One region of the Bacillus sp. JK106 genome, then DNA from elsewhere that is predicted to be linked to it. Evidence: riboswitches for the same ligand, from Rfam matches in the RefSeq annotation. Region 1 holds a riboswitch; each other region holds the start of a gene.
The links. Region 1 has a riboswitch for thiamine pyrophosphate ahead of ACWJJS_RS07730 (ECF transporter S component). Riboswitches for the same ligand answer to the same signal wherever they lie in the genome.
Positions count from the first base shown of each region.

Region 2: it holds a riboswitch for thiamine pyrophosphate, as region 1 does, so the genes downstream of both, ACWJJS_RS08775 (acetylornithine deacetylase) here and ACWJJS_RS07730 (ECF transporter S component) in region 1, are expected to answer to the same signal.
Region 3: it holds a riboswitch for thiamine pyrophosphate, as region 1 does, so the genes downstream of both, tenA (thiaminase II) here and ACWJJS_RS07730 (ECF transporter S component) in region 1, are expected to answer to the same signal.
Region 4: it holds a riboswitch for thiamine pyrophosphate, as region 1 does, so the genes downstream of both, thiC (phosphomethylpyrimidine synthase ThiC) here and ACWJJS_RS07730 (ECF transporter S component) in region 1, are expected to answer to the same signal.

Region 1 is NZ_JBSJQC010000002.1:410,613-417,276, forward strand. It holds gene ACWJJS_RS07710 (S8 family peptidase) at 1-600, opposite strand, end outside; gene ACWJJS_RS07715 (STAS domain-containing protein) at 820-1,653, shown strand; gene ACWJJS_RS07720 (energy-coupling factor transporter transmembrane component T family protein) at 1,699-2,460, opposite strand; gene ACWJJS_RS07725 (ABC transporter ATP-binding protein) at 2,435-4,072, opposite strand; gene ACWJJS_RS07730 (ECF transporter S component) at 4,059-4,658, opposite strand; TPP riboswitch at 4,840-4,953, opposite strand; gene ACWJJS_RS07735 (glycoside hydrolase family 18 protein) at 5,102-6,364, shown strand; gene ACWJJS_RS07740 (transcriptional regulator SplA domain-containing protein) at 6,455-6,592, shown strand.
Region 2 is NZ_JBSJQC010000002.1:657,631-665,799, forward strand. It holds gene ACWJJS_RS08750 (S8 family serine peptidase) at 1-979, shown strand, start outside; gene spoIIGA (sigma-E processing peptidase SpoIIGA) at 1,196-2,125, shown strand; gene sigE (RNA polymerase sporulation sigma factor SigE) at 2,183-2,902, shown strand; gene sigG (RNA polymerase sporulation sigma factor SigG) at 3,043-3,825, shown strand; gene ACWJJS_RS08770 (ABC transporter ATP-binding protein) at 3,954-4,751, shown strand; TPP riboswitch at 4,756-4,864, shown strand; gene ACWJJS_RS08775 (acetylornithine deacetylase) at 4,938-6,218, shown strand; gene ACWJJS_RS08780 (YlmC/YmxH family sporulation protein) at 6,279-6,530, shown strand; gene pgeF (peptidoglycan editing factor PgeF) at 6,685-7,521, shown strand; gene ACWJJS_RS08790 (YggS family pyridoxal phosphate-dependent enzyme) at 7,526-8,169, shown strand, end outside.
Region 3 is NZ_JBSJQC010000002.1:268,827-276,995, forward strand. It holds gene prpE (bis(5'-nucleosyl)-tetraphosphatase PrpE) at 1-267, opposite strand, end outside; gene ACWJJS_RS06900 (monovalent cation:proton antiporter family protein) at 495-2,339, shown strand; TPP riboswitch at 2,393-2,501, shown strand; gene tenA (thiaminase II) at 2,589-3,296, shown strand; gene tenI (thiazole tautomerase TenI) at 3,274-3,891, shown strand; gene thiO (glycine oxidase ThiO) at 3,875-4,984, shown strand; gene thiS (sulfur carrier protein ThiS) at 4,981-5,184, shown strand; gene thiG (thiazole synthase) at 5,181-5,951, shown strand; gene thiF (thiazole biosynthesis adenylyltransferase ThiF) at 5,948-6,958, shown strand; gene thiD (bifunctional hydroxymethylpyrimidine kinase/phosphomethylpyrimidine kinase) at 6,981-7,793, shown strand; gene fabI (enoyl-ACP reductase FabI) at 7,924-8,169, shown strand, end outside.
Region 4 is NZ_JBSJQC010000002.1:3,790-11,958, reverse strand. It holds gene ACWJJS_RS05555 (ABC transporter permease) at 1-256, opposite strand, end outside; gene ACWJJS_RS05550 (ABC transporter substrate-binding protein) at 325-2,043, opposite strand; gene ACWJJS_RS05545 (FbpB family small basic protein) at 2,046-2,225, opposite strand; gene ACWJJS_RS05540 (FAD-binding oxidoreductase) at 2,480-3,835, shown strand; gene thiC (phosphomethylpyrimidine synthase ThiC) at 3,876-5,648, opposite strand; TPP riboswitch at 5,770-5,880, opposite strand; gene ACWJJS_RS05530 (Type 1 glutamine amidotransferase-like domain-containing protein) at 5,930-6,628, opposite strand; gene ACWJJS_RS05525 (hypothetical protein) at 6,714-6,998, opposite strand; tRNA gene ACWJJS_RS05520 (tRNA-Leu) at 7,439-7,520, opposite strand; tRNA gene ACWJJS_RS05515 (tRNA-Leu) at 7,767-7,855, opposite strand; tRNA gene ACWJJS_RS05510 (tRNA-Cys) at 7,863-7,933, opposite strand; tRNA gene ACWJJS_RS05505 (tRNA-Gly) at 7,940-8,014, opposite strand; tRNA gene ACWJJS_RS05500 (tRNA-Gln) at 8,069-8,140, opposite strand; tRNA gene ACWJJS_RS05495 (tRNA-His) at 8,150-8,169, opposite strand, start outside.

The DNA.
Region 1 (6,664 bases):
GATCACTTCGTTGTAAGCGGCCGGATACGACAGTTCCTCTGTACGCTCGTCTCCGTCGCCTTCGTTTCCTGCCGCGCAAACGACCAGAACACCGCTGTTTACCGCATTTGTGACGGCTTCTTTCAATTCAGGCACATCGTTCGGCCCGCCGAGTGACATGGAAATAATGTCCGCCTTTTGTTCAACGGCGTAGTTGATGCCGTTAATGATCCATTCGTATTTGCCGCTGCCGTTTTGACCGCCGAGAACTTTAACGATTAAAAGGCTTGCTTCCGGCGCGACACCCGAAATTCCGCCGTTTGAATCATTGGCGGCAATCGTTCCGGAAACGTGTGTCCCGTGTCCGTTGTAATCGGAAATCACGTCTTCTTTGCCTCCGTCATCATCGGTGAAGTTTTTCCCGCCGACAATCCGGTCTTTCAAATCAGGATGATTGATGTCGCAGCCTGTGTCAAGCACCGCGATTTTAATATCCTTGCCTTTAAACCCTTTTGCCCACAACTCTGGCGCCTTAATCACTTTAATCCCCTCAGGAAGCTCGTTCACATCCATGATCTGTTCATCCGTGACATAAGGAATCAAATGCATTTCACCATTCATAAAAAAGCCCTCCTTTTTTATGCTTGCGAGTGGATACAAGGGTGTTGCTACTATTTTATGGCAGAGCATGCCGGCCGGAAAGAGTCATTTGAAGCATTTTCATAAAAAAGGCGTAATCTATCGTACTAAAAAATTTCAAATAAATGGATAGTTTAACAGCTTTCATTTTCATTCATGACCCGCTGACGCTATAATTGGAAATGGGAAAGGAGAAGAGATATGAAGATAAGTGAAGCATTATACAGCTATTTTTCAGAACAAGTGGATCAAATTGCGAAAGAGTGGATCGAAACGATGGAAGATTCGGATCCTAATTCGATTTATTCTTTGACAAATCCCGTCATCACAGAAGAACTGACGGAGCAGGATAAAGAATTTTACCGGCATATTAATAAAATGTATATCATGCCGGAAAAAGAATTTTTAGAAGAGTTCGAGCGGTGGGTGATTGAGCTTGCGAAAGACCAGAAGCATCTGGATACTCCCGTCCAGTATGTGGTCCGTGAATTCATGAGAAACCGGAGACTATACATCAGTTATTATGATGCGTTTGCCGATAAACATGAATCTTCGTTTGCTCAGGGAGAAAGGAAGAAATGGGAGAATTTAATTGCACAAGTATTTGATTTTACGATTTACACGTTTGTCGATCATGCTGAGCATAACTCAAAAATGCAGCTGAATGCGCAAAGAGAAATGATTTTGGAGTTAAGCTCGCCGGTTATCACGCTGAGCAAACGGACGGCGCTGCTGCCGCTTGTCGGCGATATTGACACGGAGCGCGCCAAATTCATTCTTGAGAATACGCTGAGCACATGTGCAAAACGGCTGATTGAACATCTGTTAATTGACCTGTCGGGTGTAGTGGTTGTCGATACGATGGTGGCGCATCAGATTTTTAAATTAATTGAGGCGCTGAAATTGATCGGCGTCACGTCCACTTTATCCGGAATCAGGCCGGAAATCGCTCAAACCGCCGTACAGCTCGGCATTAATTTCTCAGATATTACGGTCAAGTCCAATCTCGCTCAGGCTCTCAATTATCATCAATAACATACATAACAAAACAGGCTGCCGAATCACTCCGGCGGCCTGTTTTTATACAAACAACAATGAAATGAGCCAGCTTGCGCCGAATAACAGAAGCACGAGCAGGAAAAAGCACCAGTCGGCGCGGCGCACAGTAACAGTTCTGTAAAACGTGCGGTTTCGGCTCCCCGTAAAGCCTTTAGATTCCATCGCGATCGCCGTGCGTTCCGCCTTTCTGATTGCGCCTGCCAATAGCGGAATGGTGAAGCGCCTGAAGGCGGAGAGCTTTTCTTTCAGCCCGGAATCAGACGCCGCACCCCTGATTCTGTGCGCCTGCCGGATGATCAGGATTTCATCTTTCAGAAGAGGGAGAAACCGGAATCCCGCGATAACGCCGTATGCAAGCTTGGGCGGCAGCTTACACTGCTGAATCAGACTGAGCATGAACAGAATCGGATCGGTTGTAAAAAGAAACATCATCGACAAAGCAGAAAAACATAAAATACGAAACGCGATAGAAATCCCGAGCGCCGCATTATCACTGTTGACGGCAATCGGCCCGAGCTTAAACAGCAGATTGCTTCCGGTTGTCGGGACGTTTCCGAATACGGCGGCAGTCCATAAAGAACCGAAGGCCAGAATGACAAACGGAATCGTGAACAGCAGCCATTTTTTCAGCGGCACACGCCCCGCTGAGAGGACGCCTCCCGCAATGATGATATAAAACAAAGCAGGGGTGTACGGATTATAAATAAACGACAGCATAATGACGCATAACAATACAGCCGCCGCCTTTATTGACGGGTTAACAGCCTCCAGCCGCAAGTTCATTTCTCCGCCTCCTGTCGTGTTTCATCCATTCATACCGCAGCGGCAAAGCCAAATGTGCCTGCTCGGCGATCCCGATGTTATCAGAAAACAAAGCGTCGGGAGTTCCCCGGAATACCAGTTTCGTGCCGCAGAGCACAAGGATCGTGTCGGCATAATCCGAGACGAGTTCCATATCGTGTGTCACCATCAAAACAGCCGTTCCTTCCTTTTGAATCTCACGGAGCATTTGCATACACTCCCGCGCCGTTTTGGCATCCTGTCCGAAAGTCGGTTCATCAAGCATCAAAACGTTCACATTGTGCATAAGCATCGTCGCGACGCTGAGCCGGCGTTTTTGTCCTTGGCTTAAAGAAAACGGATGCTGTGAGGCATGGCGTCTCAGGCCGAATCGGGTTAACAGCTGAAGAGCTTTCTCCTTTGCGGCTCTGTTGCTTTCAAAACCGAACATCAGCTCTTGAATGACGGAATCTGTGACAAACTGGTGTTCAGGATTCTGGAAAACATATCCGATCTGCCGCCGCAGCTCTTTTTCAGAATAGGAATCAATCGGTCTGCCGCCTATTTTGATGTCTCCGCCCAGCGGACGGATGAGCTTGGCCGCGGCAGAAAGGAGCGTGGATTTTCCTGTTCCGTTAGGGCCGGCAATCGCGGTGATTGAACCTTTTTTTACGGAAAAGCTCACATCCTGAAAAATGACGTCTGCTCCTCTTGAGAATGACAGCCCGTGAACGCTCAGCGCGTCTTCTGCCGAAAGCGCAACGGGCCTGGGTTCAGGCAGAGATGGTACAGGTTCGTGAAACAGATTTTCTTTACACAATGTAAAAGGAATGCTGACGTGCTCCTGCAATGAGATCACACGCGGAATCGGAATGCCGAGCTGCATCAGCTCTTCAATCTTGGTTTCAAAGATAACATCCGTCTCTCCGTCCATCACCTTCTGACCCGTTTCGTCAAGCACAATCGTCCTGTCCATCCACGGCGCCCAGTGATCAAGCTGATGTTCGATAACGAGAAGGCCGAAGCCTTTTTTTGCTTGAAGATCTTTGATCAGCCGCACTAATTCACGTGCGGAATATGGATCAAGCTGTGCCGTCGGTTCGTCCAAAATAATGAGTTCCGGTTCCATCGCAATAATACAGGCAAGCGCCACTTTTTGTTTTGAACCGCCTGACAGCGAAGCGATCGCTCGCGTTTTCAGATGAGTGATCTCTAATTTTTCTAAAACGTCATCGATAATCGCGTCCATATCTTCTTTTGTATATTGCAAATTTTCCAGACCGAAGGCGATTTCATCTTCAACCGATAGCATGCAAAACTGCTGGTCCGGATCTTGAAACACGACGCCGATGGATCTGGCGGCGGGTTCTGTCAGATGTGAAAGAGGTGTTCCGTATAAAGAAACGGTTCCTGATTGAACCCCATCGCATGCTTCCGGGTACAGACCGTTTAAACAGAGAGCGAGCGAGCTTTTGCCGCATCCGCTCGGCCCGAGCAATAAAGCCCGCTCTCCTTTGCGGAGCTGAAAGGACACGTTTTGAAAAATCGGCTTTTCATCCTGATCATAAGAAAAGGTAAGACAGCTGGCCGATAGAAGGGGTTCAGATGCCTGCATCTTGGTTCACCTGTTTCTTTTTCTTCTTGAATTGTTTTCCGAGCGCCATGCCGTTCAGCACTCCTGTGTAAGCCAGCGCATCACTGATTGCTTTGCCGAGAAGGCCGGCAAGAAGCGCACCTGAGACCAGACGGATGAGAAGCATGACGGCTAATAAACCCGGATTCAAAACAGAGTATCCGGAAACGAACAAGTCATAAATGAAGCTTGTCACAGAAGACCCCATACCGGATAAAAGAAGCACGGGCAGGGTATACACCCGCCAGCGTGTCGCTAAAAAGACCGCTTCCGCACCGATTCCCTGTGCGATCCCGATCAGAATCACCATCGGTCCTGACGGATTTCCGAGTAAGCACTCCACAAACGCGGCGATGATTTCAGAAACGAGAGCCGCTCCCGGTTTTTGAATAATGTACGCGGCAATCACAGAGACGATAAACCAGATACCGTAAATCGGTTCATAACTCATCCGGCCGAAAAATCCTGCCGCTATATTGCTTGCATGAGTTGATACTAAATAAATGACAGCAAATACAACACTGATGACGGACATGACGACAATTTCTCTCATTTTCCAATTTTTCATTGTGATCTCCTGCTTTCTTATCGGATAGTTGTTTGTATGAAGAGTTGATTTTACGAAAGACGATTGATCGTAAGTTTCATATTGCGGTGTCCTCCCCCGTTTTTTAATGAAAAATAAAAAACTGCATATCCGAGGGAATATGCAGCAGCAGAACGAAAACGCATGGGGAAAAACCCTGCGCTCCGGTCAATCTGCACTTCCCCACGCTGGTATTATCCAGATCGGGTTATAAGGGATCAAAACACGCCTGCCGCATGTTTTATCTCAGCCGATAACAGCACCCCTAGTGCGTTTCCTATACAGTTTTTTATGATGACATCATCATAGTTGATCATGTCTGATTTGTAAACAGCCTTTCTCCGAACAGAGTTTGGAATCGGACCGGAGGATCATTCATAAAGATAAGAAGACCCCTTTTGATCAAAAGGAAACGGAGGACATCTATGTTTGTTCATACAGTGCAGTCTGGCGACTCGTTATTTTCCATCAGCAGAAAGTACGGATATCCTGTTGACAGCATCAGAAGCGTCAACGGGCTTGAGGAAACGAATATCGTGCCGGGACAGGCGCTTTTAATCCCCATTAATGAATATACGGTTCAGCCGAATGATACGTATGCCGTTATCGCAGGTAAGGCTTATGTGCCGCAGATGAAGCTGATGCAGGCAAACCCGGATATTCCGCCGAACCGGCTGCGGACGGGTATGAAAGTGAAGATCCCTGATATCTCTAACTATCTTGCGGGAACCCTGCAATTTTATGTCATTCGGACGCCTGAAGCGGATAGAGAGCTCATTAATGATTTTGCGCCGTATTCTTCGGCGATTTCTTTGTTTGAATATCATTTCGGCCCGAACGGAGATATCATGAACGATTTAAACGACAGAACCGCAATAGAAACCACATGGCAGAACAGAGTGCGCCCGCTTGCCGTCATTACGAATCTGACAGAAGGGGGATTCAGTCCGGAATTAGCCCATCAAGTGCTGCAAAATCCGGCGGCAAGAACGAATCTCGTCAACAATATCGTCTCCTTAACCGTAAGAAAGGGATACGGCGGTGTAAATATCGATTTTGAACGGGTCAGAGAAGCTGACAGGGATCTCTTCACAGGATTTCTCCGGCAGTTAAAAACCCGGCTTTCAGAGCATCAGCTCGCGTTAACGATATCGGTTCCGGCGAAAACAAGTGATGCAGTGCCGTGGCTGAGGGGATATGATTACGGCGGAATCGGAGCCGTCGTCGATTATATGTTCATTATGGCGTACGACTGGCACCACGCCGGCAGTGAGCCGGGACCCGTGGCGCCTTTAACAGAGGTCAGGCAAACGATCAATTTTGCCATCAGCAGGGTGCCGAGAAGAAAAGTGATTCTCGGTGTTCCGCTGTACGGGTATGATTGGGTGATTCCGTACCGTCCGGGAACGATCGGATCCGCCATCTCCAATCAGCGCGCCATGGAAACGGCGATGAAGCATCAATCAATGATCCGTTATTCCCAGCAGGAGCGTTCCCCTTACTTCCGGTATACTGATGAAAATGGAAGAACGCATGAAGTGTGGTTTGAGGATGTACGGAGCATGAGTGAAAAAATGGTTCTCGTTCGGGAGTTCGGACTGCAGGCGATCGGCGCGTGGCAATTAACGCTCGGTTTCAAACCGGGCCCGTGGCTGCTTAGGAACTTTTTCACGATCCGAAAAATATAGCTGCATGTCCCGCCCCGCAAGTGATTTTTTCTTTCCTATGATAACGGAGCTTCTTTTGGACAATCTAAAATTGAAAAGGAGGTCTGTCATATGAAGAAAAGGGAAGAGCAGTATATCAACGAGGCTGAGTATGTACCGCACCCGACGAAAGAAGGGGAATACGCGCTCATGCTGCATGAATCCTATCATTTCCTTTCAGAAGAGGATGAAAGCGATTTGCCGGAATAAGGGTTTTATGCCTTTATTCCGTTTATTTTATAGGCATGTGCTGAAATCACAAATTTAAGGTTGACACATTCC
Region 2 (8,169 bases), 250 kb from region 1:
ACCCGATCCTTATACACCTGCCCTGTCATCTGATGACGGCAGTCCGTACTCGAACAGAAACTGGCAATACCTCGACGGCCGCTGGTCAAAAGCCGATAAATCAGACGGAAACTTTATGATCAGGGCTTTGGTCGACTACGAAGCTTCTGTGCCTGAGATAACGTCGCCTGAAGACCGGTCATTTACAAGCAAGAAGTCAATCACGGTGAAAGGAACGGCTTCACCAAAAACCGCTGTCCGTCTTACCAATAACGGTAAAACCGCCGCAGAAACGAAAGCAGATGCAGACGGCAATTTCCAGGCCGGTGTCACACTCACTAAAGATGCCAATCGGCTGACGGCGGCATCTGTGACAGACAGCGGGTCAACCGACGAGTCACGCCCTGTCACGGTCATACTGGATGAGGATAAGCCTGATGTGACGATTGACAGTCCGGCAAACGGTGATAAAACAAATAAAGAAGCAGTGACTGTAAAAGGAAAAGTGCACGACGACCATTTAAAATGGGTAAAGGTGAACGGAAAAAAAGCTGAAGTAAATAACGGTTCTTATCAAGCGAGAACCCTTCTGGAAAACGGCAGCAATGAGATCAAGGTCACGGCCTCAGATGAAGCGGGTAACAAAACAACGAAAAAGACGGTAATCGATGTCAATTACAATGCTCCCGTCATTTCCGGATTGGTTCCCGGAGCGGATAAGGAATTAAAAGCCGGAGAATCAGTGAAAATCGCTTTTTCAAGCGGAAAGAAATTAGACGCTTCCTTCGTGATCCGTCTGCCTCTGACAAACGCCCGGGCAGGGAGCCAAAACGCAACAGAGCTTCCGCTGAGAGAAATTTCTCCGGGACGATATGAGGGTTACTGGACGGCGGCTTTTTCCATCAAAGCAAGCGGAGCAAAAATTGACGTTATCGCAAGAGATGACTACGGAAATGAAACGAGACAGACGGCTAAAGGAAAACTTTATATCAATGAGTAAAAACAGAGCGCTGCCAAATCACGGCAGCGCTTTTTTAGTTGAAGGGAACAATAGAAAATCAACCTTTTCGGCCCTCGACAAATAAAACGGTTATCCCTTAAAAATTGTACTTTACCCTCAACATTAATTGACAGACTTTCCCACAGAGCTTGCTTTATACTTATGAAACAAGAGAGAGAAACAGATATGTAAGACAAAAGAGGAAAGGGGTCAGATGTGAAAATCTATTTGGATGTCATTTGGCTGTTGAACTTTTGTTTTGATTCTCTTTTGCTTTTATTGACCGCCTTTATTTTAAAACGCCAGGTGAAAAAAAGAAGAGTGGCCGCCGGCGGTTTCATCGGGTCAGCCATTGTGCTTCTGATGTTTACGCCTGTTTCTCCCTTTGTGGAGCATCCGGCGGGAAAAATGGCGTTTTCGGTAGTCATCGTGCTTACGGCTTTTGGCTTTAAACGGTTCCGATACTTTTTTCAAAATTTGTTCGCCTTTTATTTCGCGACTTTTCTCGTCGGCGGGGGAATGATCGGCGTACATTCCCTGCTGCAGACAGAATCAATTGTGCAGCAAGGCGTAATGGTCACAAGCCAGACCGGATTCGGCGACCCGATCAGCTGGATGTTTGTAGTTATCGGGTTTCCGGCCATATGGTTTTTTTCGAAAAAGAGAATTGAAGACATTGAGACGAAGTCCATTCAGTACGATGAACTTGTCATGGTGCAGGCGGAATTCAGCGGACAGACAATCCGCGCGAAAGGATTGGTGGATTCCGGGAATCAGCTGTATGATCCGCTGACGAAAACGCCGGTCATGATTCTCCGCATTGACAAATTCGCTCCGATTCTCAGCGAAAAGGAAACGGACCTCATCAAATCCGCCAGTCCGCTTGAAGTGATAGAGCAGCTTGATGATTCGTTCCGCCATGCGGATAAGCTGAGGCTGATTCCATACAGGGGCGTCGGCCAGGACAATCAATTTTTACTCTGTTTAAAGCCGGATTACGTCACGATTTTAACAAAAGACGAGATGATCGCATGTGAAAAATGCCTGATCGGCATCAGCACGAAGCCATTATCCGCGGACGGTGAATTTGACGGAATTGTTCACCCGAAGATGCTGACAGGGAAGGCTGTAAAACATGTTTCCTGACGAAAAGTCTGTTATTCATCATACTCAAAACGCGTGGTATTTAGAAGGGGGAGGAAGATGAAAAAACTTAAGCTGCGTCTGACATATTTGTGGTATAAATGGCTGATGAAACTCGGACTGAAAAGCGATGAAGTGTATTACATAGGAGGAAGCGAGGCGCTGCCGCCGCCTTTGTCTAAAGAAGAGGAGCAGGTGCTCTTATTAAAGCTGCCGAGCGGGGATCAGGCGGCGCGGGCCATCCTGATTGAGAGAAACTTACGTCTTGTCGTTTACATTGCCCGCAAATTCGAAAACACCGGCATCAATATCGAGGACTTAATCAGCATCGGCACCATCGGTTTGATCAAAGCGGTAAACACGTTTAATCCGGAAAAGAAAATCAAACTCGCCACCTACGCATCGCGATGTATTGAAAACGAAATTTTAATGTACTTGCGCCGAAACAATAAAATCCGTTCAGAGGTGTCCTTTGATGAACCGCTGAACATTGATTGGGACGGAAACGAACTGCTGCTTTCGGATGTGCTCGGCACAGATGATGATATTATTACAAAAGACATTGAAGCCAATGTGGATAAAAAACTTTTGAAAAAAGCGCTTGAGCAATTAAATGATAGAGAAAAGCAGATCATGGAACTGCGATTCGGGCTTGTCGGTGAAGAAGAAAAAACACAAAAAGATGTAGCCGACATGATGGGGATTTCACAATCTTATATCTCCCGGCTCGAAAAGCGGATTATCAAAAGACTGAGAAAAGAGTTTAACAAAATGGTGTAAAATTTTTTCCATCTGACAGCCCTTACTGCTGCAAGGATTGCCGCCGCCGGATGTTTATTTCTGTAAAATGGCGGTGCATATTTTTCCCACCCGAGGAGATACTTAACGTTGTACAGCAGCTCCTAGTGGGAGGGAAAAACGTGTCAAGAAATAAAGTCGAAATTTGCGGGGTGGATACCTCCAAATTACCGGTGCTCAAGAATGAAGAGATGAGAAAGCTGTTTAGGCAATTGCAGGATGAGGGCGATGATTCAGCGAGGGAAAAGCTTGTAAACGGCAACCTGCGCCTTGTCTTAAGCGTCATTCAGAGGTTTAACAACAGAGGAGAGTATGTTGATGACTTATTTCAGGTCGGCTGCATCGGACTAATGAAATCCATTGATAATTTTGACCTAAGCCATAATGTTAAGTTTTCAACATACGCTGTACCGATGATCATCGGAGAAATCCGCAGATATTTGCGGGATAACAATCCGATCCGCGTCTCGAGGTCGCTTCGCGATATCGCATATAAAGCGCTTCAAGTAAGAGAGCGGTTAATCAGTGAGACAAGCAGGGAGCCGACAGCAGAGGAAATCGCCAAAGTTCTTGAAGTGCCCCATGAAGAAATTGTGTTTGCCCTTGACGCCATCCAGGATCCGGTTTCACTGTTTGAGCCGATTTATAATGACGGCGGCGATCCGATCTACGTGATGGACCAGATCAGCGATGAGCGCAACAAGGATACACAATGGATTGAGGAGCTCGCTCTGAAAGAAGGCATGAGAAGACTGAACGAACGGGAAAAAATGATTTTGCGAAAGCGCTTTTTCCAAGGGAAAACCCAAATGGAAGTCGCTGAAGAAATCGGGATATCCCAAGCTCAGGTCTCAAGGCTTGAAAAGGCAGCCATTAAACAAATGAATAAGAATATCCATCAATAACGGAAAAAGCCTTTAAACTTTGTTTAAAGGCTTTTTTCATGCGATGGTTTACGTTTGCAAAAAAGTGATGTATTCTAATGTGTAAAAGTTTTTAGAAAATTTAAATAAAGTAAACGGGGGAAACTGCAATGATTTTACAGCTGGACAGTGTGTCATTAAAAAGAAACGGGAAATGGATTTTGAAAGATATCAACTGGCGCGTTGAGAAAAACGAAAATTGGGTGCTGTACGGATTAAACGGAGCCGGAAAAACGGCTTTGCTGAATATGTTATGCTCTTATTACTTCCCCACTTCAGGAGAGATGCAGGTGCTCGGCCATCAATTCGGCAAAACAGAGCTCGGTGACAGGCTCAGAAGGAAAATCGGCCTTGTTTCGGCAGGTCTTCAGCACAAATTATATGCCGCGGACTCCGCTTTTGAAATCGCCCTCAGCGGCGCGTACGCCTCAATCGGGCTGTACGAAACTCCGAGTGAGCAGGTAAGGGAAAAAGCGATCGGTCTTCTGAAGGATTTGGGCGCCATCAGTTACGCCGACAGACGGTATGAAACATTATCACAAGGGGAAAGACAAAGAGCGCTGATTGCGCGGGCGCTTATGGCTGATCCGGAACTGCTGATTTTGGACGAACCCGTGACGGGTCTTGATTTTATGGCAAGGGAGCAGCTGCTGGACACGATTACGTCGATCGCCGAAAAAGAAAATGCACCGTCCATCCTTTATGTCACCCATCACGCTGAAGAAATTCTGCCGGTATTTGATCAGGCGCTGCTTTTAAAACAAGGCGAGGTGTTCGCCTCCGGGAAAATCAGGGACATGCTTTCTGACGAGCGGCTTACAGCGTTTTTCGATACGCCTGTCAATGTCTTATGGAACAATGGCCGCCCGTTTTTAACACGTGCAAAAGCGGCATCATCCGTCAAATAACATCAATTCACCCTGGGGGTGCTGCTGACATGCAGCTGAGAGAGACGTTGGTCTCAACCCTTAACGGACCTGATCCGGATCATGCCGGCGGAGGGAAGCGGTGAAAAAAGCGGAGGAAGATCCGTTTTTTACCCGTTTCATTTTAATGAAACGGGTTTTTTGATACAGCCAAAGGGGAGATTTCCAATGCATCAGATTGATATGCTGTTACACCAGGCGGATAAACGGCGGGGCGATTTAATACAAATAGCTGAAAGGTTGATCGCCTTTCCGACACCGGCTCCGCCTGCAAGAAATACAACAGAAGCCCAAAAGTGGGTGGCCGGCTTTTTAAAAGAAACGGGCTGCTCGGTCGATATGTGGGATGTGTATCCGGAAGATCCGAATGTAGTCGGTGTTTTAAAAGGGACAGATTCAAGCAGGCATCAAAGCCTGATTTTAAACGGACACATTGATGTGGCAGAAGCCGGGGGCGAAGACTGGAACTCTGACCCGTTTCAGCCGCTCGTAAAAGACGGCATGCTGATCGGAAGGGGCGCCGCTGATATGAAAGGGGGTTGGGCGTGTGTTCTTTTCTCTCTGAAGCTGATCCATGATGCCGGCATTAAGCTTCCGGGCGACCTCATTGTACAGTCTGTAATCGGAGAAGAAGTCGGCGAGGCGGGGACGCTGGAATGCTGCAAACGCGGCTATCACGCGGATTTTGCGGTTGTCGCGGATACGAGCAGCCTGCATATTCAGGGGCAGGGCGGTGTCATCACCGGCTGGATAGAATTGAAAAGCAAACAAACATTTCATGACGGCATGAGGCGCAATATGATTCATGCGGGCGGAGGCACATTCGGAGCGAGCGCCATCGAAAAAATGGCGAAAATCATCACTGCCTTGGGAGAGCTGGAGCGTCACTGGGCGGTAACGAAAAGCTATCCCGGCATTGCGCCCGGCACCAATACGATCAACCCCGCCGTCATTGAAGGCGGAAGACACGCAGCGTTTGTCGCCGATGAATGCCGGTTATGGATCACCGTCCACTTTTATCCGAACGAAACGCACGAACAAGCAGCTGCAGAAATCGAAGACTATATTAATCGTGTCGCTGACAGTGATCTGTGGCTCAAAGAAAACAGGCCGGTGTTCAAATGGGGCGGATCTTCGATGATTGAAGACAGAGGAGAGGTGTTCCCGGCGCTGGAAATCGATCCGCATCATCCGGCAGTTTCTGTCTTGGCTGCATCACACTCAGCCGTCAAAAAACAGGAGCCCGTCATTGATGTTTCCCAAACCGTAACAGACGGAGGGTGGCTTTATCAGGCCGGGATTCCGAGCGTCATATACGGCCCCGGCGATTTAAAAAACGCCCACTCCGTAAACGAGGAAGTGTCCGTTGATGAGCTTATGGACTATACGAAAATCATGCTGAGATTTATTCTCGACTGGTGCAGCCGCAAAAAAGATTGCCCGATGTGACAAGGTTCAGCCCGGCCGTTCATATAATAGGAAAAAGAACGGGCAAAGGGCGTGATACGGATGATCAGCATATCTGAATTTCAAATAAAAGATGTGGTAAACGTGTCGAACGGAAAAAAACTCGGAAGCATCGGGGATATTGATATTAACGTGACAACGGGAAAAATTCAGGCGATTATTTTAGGCGGCAGCGGAAAAGTTCTCGGTTTTTTCGGAAAAGAAGAGGAAATGATCATTCCTTGGCGAAATATAGTTAAAATTGGGGAAGATGTCATCTTAGTGCGTGTAAATGAACCAAAGGGGGGAGCGTAATCCTCCCTTTACTTGTAAAAAGCCGGAAATCTCAATGTTTCCGGCACATTTATTTATCTCATTTTTCAATCAGCCGCTAAACGTATGCTTAAAATTGTGTTAAAATGAGTGGGAAATTACGCTTTTTTAATGTTTGTCGAAAGGTTGGATCTCCATGAATACATATCACCCGTTTAGTCTTACCACCCCCTCGGCACTCATGATAGAAGACTGGAACTGTGTGAATCAGCTTAACACAAAGGTCATCGCCGGATTCACAACGAAAAACGGCGGTGTCAGCAATCCTCCGTATGAGTCATTAAATACCGGATTGCACGTCCGGGACGAAGCTCATGATGTTGTGACAAACCGTGAAGTCATAGCGTCCTTATGCGGTACTGATCTGGATTCCTGGGTGTTTGCCGACCAGACACATGAAAACCGCGTCCGGCGCGTGACAGCCGGGGATAAAGGAAAAGGAGCGAGAGACTATTCTTCCGCATTCCGCGGGACGGACGGGCTCTACACGAAAGATGCGAATCTTTTTTTGGCCCTTTGTTTTGCGGACTGTGTGCCCTTGTATTTTTATGACCCGGTGAAATCCATTATCGGCGCTGCCCATGCCGGATGGAAGGGGACGGTCAAACAAATCGGACGCATCATGACGGAACGCTGGGTAAACGAAGAAGGCTCCCGTTTAACAGATATTCAGGCTGTCATCGGTCCGTCCATCAGCGCGGGAAGCTATACAGTCGACGACCGCGTCATCAATGAAGTGCGGGCGCTGCCCTTTACGGCTGAATCCGCCATATGCGAAACGGAAAAAGGCCAGTATCAGCTTGATTTAAAAGAGGTCAACCGTCTTCTTCTGATACATTGCGGCATTCCGGAAGAAAACATTTCAGTCAGCGGTCTATGCACCGAACGAGAGCATGAACTATTCTTTTCACACCGCCGCGACAAAGGGAAAACGGGACGCATGATGTCCTTTATCGGAATGAAGGAGGCATAAGATCTTGCGTGTTGCTGATCAATTACGACATATAAACGAAAGAATAAACGAAGCATGTAACAGATCGGGCCGAAGCCCCGAAGATGTAACCGTCATCGCGGTTACAAAATACGTATCAGCTGAAAGGGCTCAAGAGGCCGTTGATGCCGGTATTACAAGTCTGGGAGAAAACCGGGATGCCGAGCTTATCCATAAGCAGGAAGTCGTCAAAGGAAGCCCGGAGTGGCACTTTATCGGCAGTCTTCAGTCCAGAAAGGTGAAGGCCGTCGTTGACCGTGTATCTTATATTCATTCCTTAGACAGACTGTCATTGGCAAAAGAGATTGAAAAACGGGCGCAGCATGCGGTTCGCTGTTTTGTGCAGGTGAATACTTCGCTTGAACCGTCTAAGCACGGTTTGAAAACAGAGGAGGTCATCCCCTTTATCAGAGAGCTTTCTGAGTTTAGAAACATTTCTGTAGAGGGCCTGATGACGATGGCTCCCCTGACAGACGATACAGAAACGATCAGAGCCTGCTTCCGGCAATTGCGTGATCTGAGGGATCAGGTGCAAAAACTGAATCAGACAAACGCACCGTGCCGGGAACTGTCAATGGGCATGTCAAATGATTATGAAATCGCTGTTGAAGAGGGCGCAACTTTTATCAG
Region 3 (8,169 bases), 140 kb from region 1:
TACGGGGTTTCCTTTTAAGTAACGATACAGTTTGTTGCAATGATTTCCCGGGACATAACGGACGGCTCCTTTTTCATATGCTTTTGCCACAAAACGCATCACTTCTACGGATTTTGGGCCTCTGTCCGTTAAATCCCCCGCAAAGACAAGCGTTCTGCCTTCAGAATGGACGGGCGTTCCGTCTTTCACTTCATATCCGAGCTTTTGCATTAAGGCGATCATTTCGTCATAACATCCGTGTATATCGCTGATGATGTCGTAAGCCATTCGTGTCAGCCTCCTTATTAACGGTTTTTTATTTATTATGGGGCTAATTCCTATACCTAATTACGCTGTTTTTGCACAAATTAAAAAAGAATTAAAGAAATAAAGCCTTATCACTTTTTTTTCGCGTTCAGCCTTGTTAGAATATGCGTTATGTTTTTAAAAAAAAGTAAGGTTTCGCCCGCTTAAAGCGGGCTTTTATAACCCTTGTTTTAAGGAGGTATTTACAAATGGAACACACATCAGTCGCATCTTTAGTCGTCGTTTTGATCGTCGCTTTTTTGACGCCGCTCCTTTTACATCGGTTTAAGCTCAGCATCCCCGTCGTCGTCGCGGAGATCATCATGGGGCTTATTATCGGAAAAAGCGGCCTGAATCTTGTCGTTCAGGGAGACACGTGGCTGGAGACGCTGTCTGTTCTCGGCTTTATCTTTTTAATGTTTTTAAGCGGCTTGGAAATTGATTTTTCTTCATTTGAGAAAGGGAAGAAAAAACAATTCCTTCCGAACGGCAAGGAAGCGCCCAACACGTTTTCTGCCGCACTGATTATCTTTTTCGGCATCTTTATTTTATCATTGCTGCTGTCCTATGCCTTTGTATTAGCCGGTTTTATACAAAACGCATTTTTAATGACGCTTATTATTTCGACGATATCACTCGGTGTGGTGGTCCCGACTTTAAAAGAAGAACGGATCATGAACTCCAATATCGGCCAGATTATCCTGCTTGTCGCCGTTATCGCGGACTTGGCTACAATGATTCTGCTCGCTTTCTTCTCTTCTCTTTACGGAGAAGACAGCGGAAATATGTGGCTTCTGTTGATTCTCTTTGCCGCGGGGGTCGTGCTGTATTTCTTCGGCAGGATCTTTAAACATCGTTCATTTGTGCAGTCGATGTCTAAAGGCACTGTGCAGATCGGCACGAGAGCCATTTTCACACTGATTATCGTGCTTGTCGCTTTATCGGAATCTCTCGGGGCGGAAAATATTCTCGGCGCGTTTTTGGCAGGCGTTCTGGTATCGCTTCTGTCTCCGAATAAAGAAATGGTGGAACAGCTGGATTCCTTCGGCTACGGGTTTTTAATTCCGATCTTTTTCGTCATGGTCGGGGTGAAATTGGACATTTGGACGCTTTTCCAAGATCCGAAAACATTAACGATGATTCCGCTTCTTCTGCTTGCGCTGTTTATCAGCAAAATGTTCCCGGTGTTTTATTTAAAGAAATGGTACGACAAAAGAACCGTGTTTGCTTCGGGCTTTTTGCTGACGTCCACGCTGTCGCTTGTTATCGCGGCGGCTACGATCGGAGAAAGGCTCCACATTATCAGCGCCAATATGTCCGGCGCGCTGACTTTAGTTGCGGTTATTGCCAGCATCATCACGCCGATCGGCTTTAAGAAATTATTCAAACGGCAAAGCGCGCCGCAGGAAAAAAAGCGCATTACATTTATCGGCGCCAATCAAATGACGCTCCCGGTTACGCTGGAATTGCCAGAGGAGGAATATGAAGTACGGGTCGTCCATGTGTATCAGGAAAATGCCGGGGAAACGCTTGCGGAATCCGTTTTTTCAGTTGACACGATTTCTGATTACGAGCCCGGCACGCTTGAGTCGCACGGTATTTTTAAAACGGATATTCTTGTCGTGGCGACGGGAAATGAAGATGTGAACGCTGAAATCGCCTTACTAGCGAAAGAGAAAGGGACTGAGCGTATCATCGCAAGCGTCGGCTCGGTTGAGCATGAAACAAAACTGAAAGAAGAGGGCATCAGTATTTTTTCTATCCTTATGTCTACAAAAACGCTGCTGCGCGCGTTAATTGAGGCGCCGGGCGTGATGAGCCTCCTGACGAATGAGGAGTCTTCGTTATATCAGATCAATCTGGAAAACCCGGCGTATAACGGCATCATTCTGCGGGAATTTCCGCTGATGGGCGATGTGATTTTCGTCCGGATTTTCAGAGGTGTGGACAGCATCGTTCCGCACGGAGACACGCGGCTGAAAACAGGAGACCGTCTCATCGTCACGGGCTCGCGCAACTACGTGTCGGAACTGAGAAAAATCCTTGAAGCTTGACCAAATTGCAATTCGTGATAATATAGAAGGCATAACAAATAAATCATTAATCGTATGACCACTAGGGGTGTCCTTCATAAGGGCTGAGATAAAAGTGAGACTTTTAGACCCTCATAACTTGAACAGGTTCAGACCTGCGTAGGGAAGTGGAGCGGTATTTTTTTGGGGTTCCTTTTATCCATTTAAATTCCAAACCACTTTTCCGATGCGGGAAAGTGGTTTTTTTATTTTATCAGGGGGGAAGACATGATGACATTTTCTGAAGAATGCAGACAGGCGGCTGCCGAATGGTGGGACGGAAGTTTTGTTCATCCGTTTGTAACGGGAATCGGTGACGGAAGCCTGCCGATTGACCGTTTCAGCTATTACGTGCTGCAAGATTCCTACTATTTGACGCATTTTGCAAAAGTTCAGGCGTTCGGCGCCGCATATGCCGAAGACTTGTTTACGACGGGCAGGATGGCGGGCCACGCTCAAGGGACATATGAAGCGGAAATGGCGCTGCACCGCGAGTTTACGGAGCTTTTAGGAATTACGGAAGAAGAGCGTGCGGCATTTAAACCGGCACCGACCGCCTATTCTTATACGTCTCATATGTACAGATCGGTGATGAGCGGCAATTTTGGAGAAATATTAGCTGCGCTTCTGCCCTGTTATTGGCTTTATTATGAAGTCGGCGAACACTTAAAAGAGTGCAAACCGGAGCATCCGATTTATGAAAAATGGGTCGGTACATACGGCGGAGACTGGTTCAGACAGCAGGTCGAAGAACAGATCAGCCGTTTTGATGAGATTGCTGAAAACAGCACAGAGGAAATCCGTGCAAAAATGAAAGAGAATTTTGTGATTTCAAGCTATTATGAATATCAATTTTGGGGAATGGCTTATCAAAAAGAAGGCTGGTCCGAGAAGGACGGAAAAGAGGTGGAATCCTTTGGAGCTGCACGCGGTAACTGATAATCGCAAACCCGTTGCCGAGCTGGCCGAGGATATTCTATCGATTCAGCGCGAAGTGAGCTTTATCCATATCCGTGAGCGGGATAAAACAGCGGGAGAGATCATGCAGCTTTTGTCCCTTTTGAAAAAGGGCGGTGCGGATAAGGACAAATTGATCATCAATGACAGGGCGGATATCGCGCTTTTTGCCAACATACACCGTGTTCAGCTTCCGTCCCGCAGCTTTTCCGTAAAACAGGTGCGAAGCAGATTTCCCCATCTTCATATCGGACGTTCGGTTCATTCGCTGGAAGAAGCCATCCAAGCTGAAAAGGAAGATGCGGATTATGTGGTGTTCGGCCATATATTTGAAACCGAATGTAAACAAGGACTTGAAGCAAGAGGCATCAGCCTGCTTTCAGAGATCAAACGCACGCTTTCCATCCCCGTTATCGCAATCGGCGGAATGACACTGCAGACGATCGGACACACAAAGCAGGCGAAGCCGGACGGAATTGCCGTCATGTCAGGCATTTTCTCAGCTGAAAATCCTGAGGAGGCGGCAAAACGGTATGCACGCGCGGTAAGGGAGGCCGATTATGAAGAAACACTATGATACGGCGGTGATCGGCGGCGGAATTATCGGGTGCGCCATTTCTTATGAGCTGGCGAAGACGCAGCAGAACGTTGTCTTGTTTGAAGGCGGAGAAGTCGGCCGAAAAACGACAAGCGCTGCCGCGGGAATGCTGGGCGCTCATGCGGAATGTGAAAAACGGGATGCGTTTTTTGATTTTGCCATGCACAGTCAAAGGCTGTATGAAGCGGCGGGGCAAGAGCTTGAGGAAGTTTGCGGCATTGACATCAGGCGCCATAACGGCGGAATGCTTAAACTGGCGTATACCGAAGAAGATATCGCCCGTTTACGGAAGATGGATGATCTGCCTTCCGTCACTTGGCTTTCAGCGGAAGATGCCCTTGAAAAAGAGCCTTACGCTTCAAAAGACATTCTCGGCGCCAGTTTTATAAAAGACGATGTCCATGTCGAACCGTACTATGTTTGCAAAGCGTATGCAAAAGGGGCGCGGCGCTATGGCGCTCACATATATGAGCATACACAAGCCACCTCCGTAAAACGGGTGAACGGAGAATACTGCATCACAACGTCCGGCGGGGATGTTTATGCTGACAAAGTCGCAGTTGCAAGCGGTGTATGGAGCGGCCGGTTTTTCAGCCAGCTCGGCTTGGGACAGCCTTTTTTTCCTGTGAAAGGAGAATGCCTTTCCGTGTGGAATGACGATACCCCGCTGACCAAAACCCTTTACCATGATCATTGTTATGTCGTCCCGAGAAAAAGCGGCCGGCTTGTCATCGGCGCCACGATGAAACAGGGTGACTGGAGCGATACGCCTGACATCGGAGGAATTGAGGCCGTCATTGCAAAAGCGAAAACCATGCTTCCCGCCATCGAACATATGAAAATAGACCGGTTTTGGGCGGGGCTCAGGCCGGGAACAAGAGACGGCAAGCCGTTTATCGGGCAACACCCTGAAGACAGCGGCATCATCTTCGCCGCCGGCCATTTTCGGAACGGCATCCTGTTGGCGCCGGCAACGGCTGAAATGGTGCGGGATATGATCATGGAAAGACAGATTAAACAGGAATGGGAAGAAGCGTTTCGAATCGATCGCAAGGAGGCTGTTCATATATGATCCTTCAGCTGAACGGAAAACAAATTGATTGGAATCGAAAAGAGGGGACGGTTCAGGATTTGCTTGAATTGTACCAGCTTGACCAAAGAATCGTAGTTGTGGAGAGAAATAAAGAAATCATTGAAAAAAAGAATTATGAAAATACAAGTTTGTGTGACCGCGATGTCATAGAAATTGTCCATTTTGTAGGAGGCGGATGAGGATGTTAACAATAGGCGGAAAACAGTTTCGGTCAAGATTGCTGTTAGGAACGGGAAAATATCCGAGTTTTGAGATTCAGAAAGAGGCGGTGGCCGTCTCGGAATCAGATATTTTAACCTTTGCGGTGCGGCGGATGAACATCTTTGAAGAGTCTCAGCCTAACTTTCTCGAACAGCTTGATTTGTCTAAATACACGCTTCTGCCGAATACGGCCGGCGCCGCAACGGCTGAAGAGGCGGTCCGAATCGCAAGGCTTGCCAAAGCTTCAGGGCTTTGTGACATGATAAAAGTAGAAGTCATCGGATGCAGCCGGTCACTTTTGCCTGATCCGGTTGAAACGCTGAAAGCATCAGAACAGCTGCTCGAAGAGGGATTTATCGTGCTTCCGTATACGTCGGATGATGTCGTGCTCGCAAGACGTCTTGAGGAGCTCGGGGTGCATGCCATTATGCCGGGCGCTTCGCCGATCGGTTCCGGTCAGGGAATTTTAAATCCGCTGAATCTTTCTTTTATCATTGAACAGGCGAAGGTGCCGGTCATTGTCGATGCCGGCGTCGGATCTTCAAAAGACGCCGCCTACGCGATGGAGCTCGGGGCTGACGGCGTGCTGTTAAATACCGCTGTGTCAGGCGCAGATGATCCGGTCAAAATGGCCAGGGCGATGAAGCTTGCCGTAGAAGCGGGCCGTCTTTCTTATGAAGCCGGGAGAATTCCGGTGAAAGATTACGGAACTGCAAGCAGTCCGCGAGACGGTCTTCCGGTATGACGGACAGATATTCCAGACAGGAGCTGTTTCAGCCGATCGGTCCCACCGGCCAAGAGAAGCTCCGGTCGTCTCATGCCGTGATTATCGGCGCGGGTGCGCTTGGGACGGCAAGTGCGGAGATGCTTGTCAGAGCAGGGGTCGGGAAGGTAACGATCGCTGACAGAGATTATGTGGAGTGGAGTAATCTCCAGCGCCAGCAGCTTTATACCGAAGACGATGTCAGACAGGAAATGCCGAAAGCCGCGGCGGCTGAAAAACGGCTTCGGTCTATAAATAGCGATGTAGAGGTCGAGGGATTTGTCATGGATGTCACTGCGGAAAATGCACCCGGATTGATTCGTGACGCCTCCCTCATCGTGGATGCCGCCGACAACTTTGAAACGAGACTGATTGTGAACGATGCGGCTGTGCAGAAAGGGATTCCCTTTCTGTACGGCGCCTGTGTCGGCAGCTACGGGCTCTCTTTTACCGTCATTCCCGGTGTCACGCCGTGCCTTCACTGTCTGCTTGAGACATTGCCTTTAGGCGGTATGACATGCGATACGGCGGGAATCATCAGCCCGGCTGTATTGCAGACGGCCGTTTTTCAGGCAGCAGATGCGCTGAAGCTGTTAACGGGCGGATCTATCGAGCATGTTCTCCGTTCCTTTGATTTATGGAAAAATGAACGGTCAGAAATAAACGTCGCCCGTCTTAAGTCGGCTGATTGTCCAAGCTGCGGCACAAACGATTTTCCGTTTTTATCCTATGAAAATCAGACAAAAGCGGCGGTTCTGTGCGGGCGGAACACGGTGCAGATCAGAACGGGGATTTCCGAACAGTTTGATCTGCAAAATCTTGCGGGGCAGCTCAGACGGGCAGGGCTTGATGTTTCAGCCAACCCGTATTTAATTTCGTTTTGCACAGACAATTTCAAGATGGTACTGTTTCGTGACGGCAGAGCATTAATACACGGCACAAGTGATATCAGCAGAGCGAAATCTTTTTATCATAAATGGATCGGATAATGTGAAAGGAGCGAAAAACATCATGAGCATATGCAAAGCATTGACGATTGCCGGATCAGACTCAGGAGGCGGCGCCGGTATACAGGCGGATCTCAAAACCTTTCAGGAGCTCGGCGTTTTCGGGATGTCAGCCCTGACAGCGGTAACCGCCCAGAACACGTTGGGCGTTCACGGCATTTATCCGCTCACCCGGGAGGCGCTGGGCAGCCAGATTGACGCGGTGGCGGAAGATTTGCGGCCTGATGCTGTAAAAACAGGAATGCTGTGGAGCGCGGAAATGATTGCGGAAATTGCGGAAAAAACGGATCAGTACGGGCTTGATCATCTCATCACCGATCCCGTCATGATTGCCAAAGGAGGCGCTTCCCTGCTGCGTGAGGAATCTCAGGCCGCGTTAAAAGAGCTGTTAATTCCGCGCAGCTATGCGGTGACGCCGAATGTTCCGGAAGCTGAGGTATTGACGGGGATGGAAATCCGCACGTTTGAGGACCGGAAAAAAGCGGCCGAACGCCTTTGCAAGCTTGGGGCAAAGCATGTCATCATAAAAGGCGGACATCAGCCTGAACAGGGGAGAATCGTTGATTTATTATTTGACGGTTCGTCTTTTACCCAAATCAGCCACGCTTATATTGACACGAAACACACCCACGGAACAGGCTGCACGTTCGCAGCCGCGCTGACGGCAGAAACGGCAAAGGGGAAAAACATTCAGACCGCGTTTGAGACAGCTGTCAATTTTGTGCGGGAAGCCGTGGAACATACACTCGGCATCGGAGCGGGACACGGCCCGACCAATCATTTTGCCTTTAAAAGGAACAGTCTGCAGACGAGATAAAAAAGAGACCGCTTCAACATCCGCGGTCTTTTTCCCATGCTTTCAATCTGGACAAGGTTATGATATGATAAAAATTAAGATCAGGTACTAAAACTATGTCTTTAAGACGATTACAGGAGGCTTTATACATATGAATTTCTCACTTGAAGGCCGCAACATCGTTGTGATGGGCGTTGCCAATAAACGCAGTATCGCATGGGGAATCGCCCGTTCGCTGCATGAAGCCGGAGCGCGCCTCATTTTCACTTACGCGGGAGAGCGCTTGGAAAAATCAGTTCATGACCTTGCGGCTACATTAGAAAGAAATGATTCCATCATCCTTCCGTGTGATGTGACAAATGACGCTGAGATCGAAACTTGCTTTGCAAGCATTAAA
Region 4 (8,169 bases), 410 kb from region 1:
GGACGTTCTCCTGATATTTCAAAGAAAACCCAAAATCTCCGCTGAGCACATTTCCGAGCCACGTCACATAACGCTTCCAAATCGGCTGATCCAGCCCGTAAAGCGCTTTTAACTCCTTCGCTCTTTCCGGAGTCAGATTTACATTGGAATCAATATAATCGCCCGGCAGCATGGCGAATAAGAAAAAAATAATAAAGGACGTACCGAATAAGATCACAAGCATTTGAATGAATCGTTCTGCGGCATACCGTTTCATAAAAAGCCCCTCCTTTCCGCTGAAAGGGCAAAATCCCCAGGATGCATCGGGTATTTTGCCCAACCGTTCTATCGAATTGAGACATTTGAGAGACTTGAACTGATTCCAGAATAATTGTCAGGCTCAAGCCCTTTTATTTTTCCGCTGACCGCCCTTGCGCTCTGACGGTAATGAATCAGAATGTAAGGCGGGTTTTCCCCGAGCTCCCGGTACAGCTGGTGATAAATCTCTTTTCTTTCGCTGATATCAAGCGTGCCGGCTCCTTTCTCTATCAGCCGGTCCGCTTTCGGATTGGAATACCCCGTCACATTATTGGGATGGCCGGAAGCCAGCTTTTCCACCGTGTCATTCGGATCAAGAATCTGCGAGGTGGAAACGGCGGCAAGGTCATATTGTTTGTCATTGATTTTCGCTACTTCTGTATTAAAATCCATCACTTCCGGTTTTAATGAGATTCCGATGTCCGCATAATTTTCTTTCGCTATCGGGATGAAATCATCATCCGCTTTAGATGTGTAATAGCTGATTTCAAGCTTTTTGCCGTTTTTTTCACGTACACCGTCTTTGCCCGTTTTCCAGCCTGCTTCATCAAGAAGCTTTTTGGCTTTTTCAGGGTTAAACGCGTACCGATTGACACCCTTGTCATCATAAGCCCACGAAACCGGAGACACCGGAACATTCGCGACCTCTCCGTAGCGTTTAAAGCGGACATCGACGATTTTTTGACGGTCAAGTCCGTAAATAAGCGCCTGGGACACTTTCTTATCTTGAAAAGGCGGACGCTTGTGATTGACGTATACAAGCCCGTAATCATTCACGACAGATACGCTTATATTGGCAAAACCGAGACTTTTTAAATGCTGAACCGTATCATCATCAGGTGAGAAAGAAGCGTAATCAAGGTCACCCGTTTCAAACAGCTGAAGGGAAGTTGACGGATCGATAATTTTATAAATCAGCTTTTCCGTTTTCGGTTTTCCGGCATAATAGTGTTCATTAGCCTGATAGCGTATTTCCTGTCCCGGAAGGTATTCTGTAAATTGGTAAGGTCCCGCTCCGAGCGGTTTGGCATAAAGCTCTTTTAAATAGTCCAGTTTGCCGAATTGATATTTCTTCCCGTAGTAAGCTTCTGACAGCACCTGCCCGCCCAAAAGAAGCAGCGACTTCGCACTGACTTTCTCAGTCGTAATTTGAATGGTTCTGTCATCAAGGACGCGAATGCCCTCTATCGTCTTTGCCTTTCCTTCTTTGTAAGCCTTACCGCCTTTAATATAAGCCGTGGTGATATCTTCATAGCCCGCGTATGCAGGATCATGCAGCAGTGTTAAAGTGAATGCGGCATCCTTTGCGGTCAACGGTGAACCGTCGCTGAAAACGAGATTTTTTCTTAAACGGAACGTGTATGTTAGCTGATCTTTGGAAATTTTCCAGCTTTCCGCAAGAGCCGGAGCAGGCTTCCCCGTTTTATCCAGTTTGACTAACGGTTCAAAAATAGGATCTGTCGCATTTCCATCCCAGCCGTTTTCGTAGAAGTACGGCAGAAACACGCCGCCCGGCGCGGAAATCCCAGCAACAAAAGTGTCAGTTCTGGCTTTCGATTTAGCGGGAATCGCCGCCGGATGAGAAGCTTTAAATTCCTTTGTCTTGACATGGGCGATACGTGTTTCTTCCTTTTTATCAGCCGCAGATGACGGTTCTTCCCCGGAACTCCCTAACGCGCACCCTGATAACATGATGGATACCGACAGCGCGAGTACCGTTGTTTTTATCCTCCATTTTCCCTTCATCTTTATCGAACCCCCGCATGCTTTTCATCTATCTTTATATAAATCTGCTCCATCTGTTCCTCATTTCTCATAATCTCCCGTTTGTTTTTCTCTACAAGCAGTTCGAAATTCAATGTGTGTTTTCTGTACTTTTTCCGTTTTTTGCTCTTTTTGCGCACATGTGATACCTTTTTTAACGCCACTTTTCATCCCTCCGCTTTTCATTTAATGACTTTCACGCAAAAAAGGCCCTTATCTGTTTAATAGATAAGAGCCTTCGGTGATCCGATCAGCCATCGTTTGGAAATATGTAATGATTATGTTAATTCATACAATCCCTACCTGTCAACTATAATTTAAAATATCGTGTCCTTCCGGGGGTTTTCCTCATACACTCTCTCATTTTTCCGCATATGCTAGAAAACATAGCAGATTACAAGTGAAAGTGAGTGAGAATGTGGAAAAGACAACATTGACCGGTCGCATCGTCAAAAAAGATGACCCGGACTATAATGCTGCAAGAACCAATATCAATTTAAGCCTGCAAAGATATCCAGACATCATTGTGTTTTGTCAAAACAAACATGACGCCCTCAATGCGGTGAGATGGGCGCGTGAGAACAATGTGCCTTTCCGTATCAGAGGCGGAAGACACAGCTACGAAAATTTTTCTCTGCTAAATGACGGACTAGTCATTGATCTCAGTGAAATGAAGAAAATAAGAGTAAATGAGGATAAGCGGCTGGTCTCGATTGAAGCGGGAGCCGAATTGGGGGAAGTCTACCGGACACTCTGGCGGTACGGCTTGACCCTTCCTGCGGGAACCATTGCGAATGTGGGAATCACGGGGCTGACGCTCGGGGGAGGAATCGGATATTTAACAAGGACTGCCGGACTGACTTGCGATCGTCTCCTCCAGCTCGAAATGATCATAGCGGACGAAAAAGCGGGTGCTGACTTGATCACGGTCAACCGCTCAAAGCACTCTGATCTATTTTGGGCATCTCAGGGCGGAGGGGGAGGCAACTTCGGCATTGTCACATCCATGATGTTTAAAGCCGTGCCGATCTCGTGCGTGTCTGTTTTTTCTGTCACTTGGGGCTGGAATGATTTTGAGGAAGTATTTAACACGTGGCAGCGCTGGGCTCCATTTACAGACAACCGGCTTACCTCATCAATTCAGTTTTGGCCTAAGGAAGTCAACCGCATAGAAGCGCTCGGTCAATTTACCGGGACAAAAGAGGAGCTGAAAGAACTGCTGGCTCCGTTAATGAAAGCGGGAAAACCGACAAGCGGCATGGTCAAGACAGTGCCATTTATTAAAGCGGCAGCCTTTTTTAACAGCCCGGGAGGCAATCAGCCGCAAAAGATGAAGCGGTCAGGATCCTTTATTGAAAAACCATTATCAACACGCGCAATATCCACTTTAAAGCGCTATTTAGAGCACGCTCCGAACGAAAACGCCAGTGTCTGGCAGCAATCTCTCGGCGGGGCGGCCGGACGGATCGCTCCGGACCAAACGGCATTCTACTATCGCAACGCAATCATTGCCCAAGAATATATTACAACTTGGACATCTGCTGAAGAAGAAAGACAAAATGTCCGCTGGATCGAAGGACTGAGAACGTCCCTATCAAGAGAAACGATGGGAGATTATGTGAATTGGCCTGATAGAGAAATCAGAAACTGGCTGCAAACGTATTACGGAGAAAATGTTCACCGCCTCCGTCAAATCAAAACGAAATATGATCCGGAAAATATATTCCGCTTCGAGCAGAGCATTCCGCCGCTTCGCCGTTCACCGTTTTTCTAAAAAAGATGAAGATGGACACACTCCATCTTCATCTTTTCTTTTATTGATATAAGCGGCTTCCCTTCTCTGCAAACTCTTTTGCTTTTTCTTTCAGCCCTTCATTGACGGCCTCGTCTTCAGTAAGTCCGTTTTCCTTCGCATAATCACGAATATCCTGAGAAATTCTCATGCTGCAGAACTTCGGGCCGCACATCGAACAGAAGTGAGCCGTTTTTGCGCCTTCAGCCGGCAGTGTTTCATCATGATATTCCATTGCTCTTTCAGGATCAAGTGACAAATGAAATTGATCACGCCAACGGAATTCAAACCGCGCCTTAGACAGAGCATCGTCACGGATCTGTGCACCCGGATGCCCTTTAGCAAGGTCTGCGGCATGTGCCGCGATTTTGTACGTAATGACGCCTTCTCTTACATCATCACGATTCGGCAGCCCCAAATGCTCCTTCGGCGTGACATAGCAAAGCATCGCCGTCCCGTACCAGCCGATCATCGCCGCGCCGATCGCTGAAGTAATGTGGTCATAGCCCGGAGCGATATCCGTCGTTAATGGGCCGAGCGTGTAAAAAGGCGCCTCTTTACAAATTTCCAGCTGCTTGTCCATGTTTTCCTTAATTTTATGCATCGGCACATGACCCGGTCCTTCGATCATCACTTGCACATCGTGCTTCCACGCAATCTCCGTCAATTCTCCGAGAGTCTCCAATTCCGCAAACTGCGCTTCATCATTGGCATCCGCAATCGAACCCGGACGAAGCCCGTCACCAAGTGAAAAAGCGATATCATAGGTCTTCATGATTTCACAAATTTCTTCAAAATGCGTGTACAGAAAGCTTTCCTGATGATGAGCCAGGCACCATTGCGCCATAATCGCCCCGCCGCGGGATACGATTCCCGTCGTGCGTTTGGCCGTTAACGGGACGTAACGAAGCAATACGCCGGCATGGATGGTGAAATAATCCACGCCCTGCTCCGCCTGCTCAATCAATGTGTCACGATAAATGTCCCACGTTAAATCCTCGGCAATGCCATTAACTTTTTCAAGCGCCTGATAAATCGGCACCGTCCCCACAGGCACGGGGCAGTTGCGGATAATCCATTCACGCGTCGTATGAATGTCTTTTCCCGTGGATAAGTCCATCATCGTATCGGCGCCCCAGCGAATCGCCCACGTCATTTTTTCGACTTCTTCTTCGATAGAAGATGTAACAGCCGAGTTGCCGATATTGGCATTAATTTTCACATGAAAATTCCGGCCGATAATCATCGGCTCGCTTTCCGGGTGGTTGACGTTAGAAGGAATAATCGCCCGGCCGCTGGCTACCTCGTCTCTGACAAATTCGGGAGACACATGCTCGCGAATTGCGATAAACTCCATTTCCGGCGTAATGATGCCTTTTCTCGCATAATGCAATTGTGTTACATTTTTCCCCGGCTTGGCCCGAAGCGGTTTCCGCTGCAGGCCGGGGTATTCGGCGGCACGGCCCTCTTTTTTATAGCCGTTGTCTTCAGGTCTCACGGTCCGGCCGTTATATTCTTCTACATCTCCACGCCCGGTAATCCACTTTGTGCGGAGCGCCCCCAGACCTTCATGAATATCAATCTGTACATCCGGGTCTGTATACGATCCGCTCGTATCATAAACACGGACCGGCGCATTCTCCTCTTCCCCGAACGCCCCCGTTGTCGGACTAAGGCTGATTTCCCGCATCGGCACTCGTATGTCGGGCGAAGAACCTTCTGCATAAACCTTTTTACTGCCGGAAAAGCTCGACATAATGGAAATGTTCGCTTGCTGTACTGATTGATTTTGCATACAAATCTCTCCTTTATCATTTGAATAACAGAACCAAGCTCAGCACCAGCACAAAAAAACCGGGTTCAAAGAAGAACCCGGTTTTGCAGTCAGAAAGAAACTATTATTGTTTTCATCAACAATAATAAAACCTTTACTTCCCCACGCTGGTACGAACCAGATCAGGTCCAAAGGGTTAAGAAGCCGCCGCTTCTCTCTCAGCCCGCTCAGACGGGCACCCCCAGTAACTATTGATTTCGCTCTCATCGTAACATAAGTTGTGTACAAAAAAAAGCATATTATCAAAATTCAGATAACGGGACGGTCATAAGCTCTGTTTCCCGAACGCCTTCTTCGGTATTAAAAACCCGATAACCCTTTGCGGTTTCCCGGGAAGAGACAGCCCGGAACAGCTGACCGTCTTTATAATGAAGCGCAGCGCCGTCATCAGCGGCATAGCCCGCCCTGAGTTTCTTTTCGGAAATCAGGCGGTGATACACCGGCCGGCGCTCCGCTTCTCCGTCATAGTGCGGACAAAAGCTGCCCGGCAAAAATCCTAAAGCTCTTAACTCTCGCAAATCCCCCGCTGAATCCGTCACTCCTTCTTCATACCAGCAAATCGCTCCGGCGCTGAGACCCGCCAAGATGATGCTGTTTTCCCAAGCTTCACGAAGAATAAGGTCAAGCCCCCACTCTTTCCATAAGACAAGCATATTGCGCGTATTTCCGCCGCCGACATATATAATATCTTTCTTCATGAGAAAGGATCTGAGATCAGAACCCGGCGGTTTAAACAGCGACAAGTGATCCGGCTCACACCACAGCTTTTGAAAGGCCTGATAAAACCTGCTGATATAATTCTCCGAATCTCCGCTTGCCGTCGGCAAAAAACAAACTTTCGGCTTTGACCGCGCCGACTGCTCTAAAATATACTGATCCAGCACAAGATGATCCGGCTCCATTGAAAACCCCCCGCCGCCCATTGTAATAATCTGCTTCAATGTCATCACCTCTTTTTTCTCAAGTATAACAGCTCATTAAAAAGGCGTTATCCCAATTTCGGATAACGCCTTCAAAAAGTATTTATTATCTGAAATACGCACCGTATAACATAACGGAGATCCCCGCGGCGATAATCGCCGGAACAAGCTTCGAACGGGCATACTTCACAACATTGATCCCCAACACCGTATTATCACTGAGGGGAGAAGCAAACCAAATGTTCCGCTCGCAAACACGGCCCCGATCGCTAATAATAAGCTGGTATGTAACTGAACCGCCAGCGTCCCAAGTCCCCCAGGATGACCCGATAAAATAGGATATAACAGCCCCCAGTATAAAAAGAGACGGCGCAATAAACATATGAGGGATCCATGATGTTAAATGAGAAGTAACATATTTCGAGAATCCCAGATTTTCAGCTACTGCTGTTACGGCTCAAATCAGCGATAACATAATAATAACGTTGACCAATTCGTTTCCGCCCTTAATAAAATGGGTAACAAGCTCGCCTGCAGGAAAGCGCTGAAACATAAAAAGAGCTAATGCTGCAATAACCGCTGCCAATAATGCGATTAACATGACCTCAAGCATATCGCTTTTGAATGGCCGCCCCACCAGCTGAGAAACAGTGTTAATAGCAAAAGCAGCCGATCGGAAAGATTAAACTCCACGGCCGAATCGGTGTTTCCTTAATATAAGCACGGTGCGCCGAATCCAGCTCCTCCTGCTGCAGGTATCATGTTTTCACAAGCCTTGGAGGATATTTTCATACAAAAAAAAGGCTTCTACAATATGTAGAAGCCTTTGTATACCGGTGGCCGGGGTCGAACCGGCACTCCAGAAGGAACACGATTTTGAGTCGTGCGCGTCTGCCAATTCCGCCACACCGGCATGTAATGCGTCGTGTTCAACCGACGTATATAAATATAACATGCATTTTATAAGGTGTCAATGGTTTTAGTAAAGTTTTTTCAAATGGTAATGCAGTATATACGATACAAGCAAGAAACTTATATTGATAGTCTTCACGCTTTTATTATATAAAAAAAGTGACCTGCAATATGCAAATCACTCTCATATATGTTTTATAATGTGAAAATTGATGACCAATTTAACATGGTGCGTCCAAAGTTAAATTGGTGCCGAGGGCCGGACTTGAACCGGCACGGTAGTCACCTACCGCAGGATTTTAAGTCCTGTGTGTCTGCCAATTCCACCACCCCGGCAATAGAAAGGCGACACCCGGATTCGAACCGGGGATAAAGGTTTTGCAGACCTCTGCCTTACCACTTGGCTATGCCGCCGTAATTTGGAGCGGAAGACGGGATTCGAACCCGCGACCCCCACCTTGGCAAGGTGATGTTCTACCACTGAACTACTTCCGCAACATGTAAAAAGAACTTATTACATCTTATGCTGTTGTTTTTTAAAAAATGCAACTGGGCTAGCTGGATTCGAACCAACGCATGACGGAGTCAAAGTCCGTTGCCTTACCGCTTGGCTATAGCCCAATGATAATATGGGGCGATTGATGGGAATC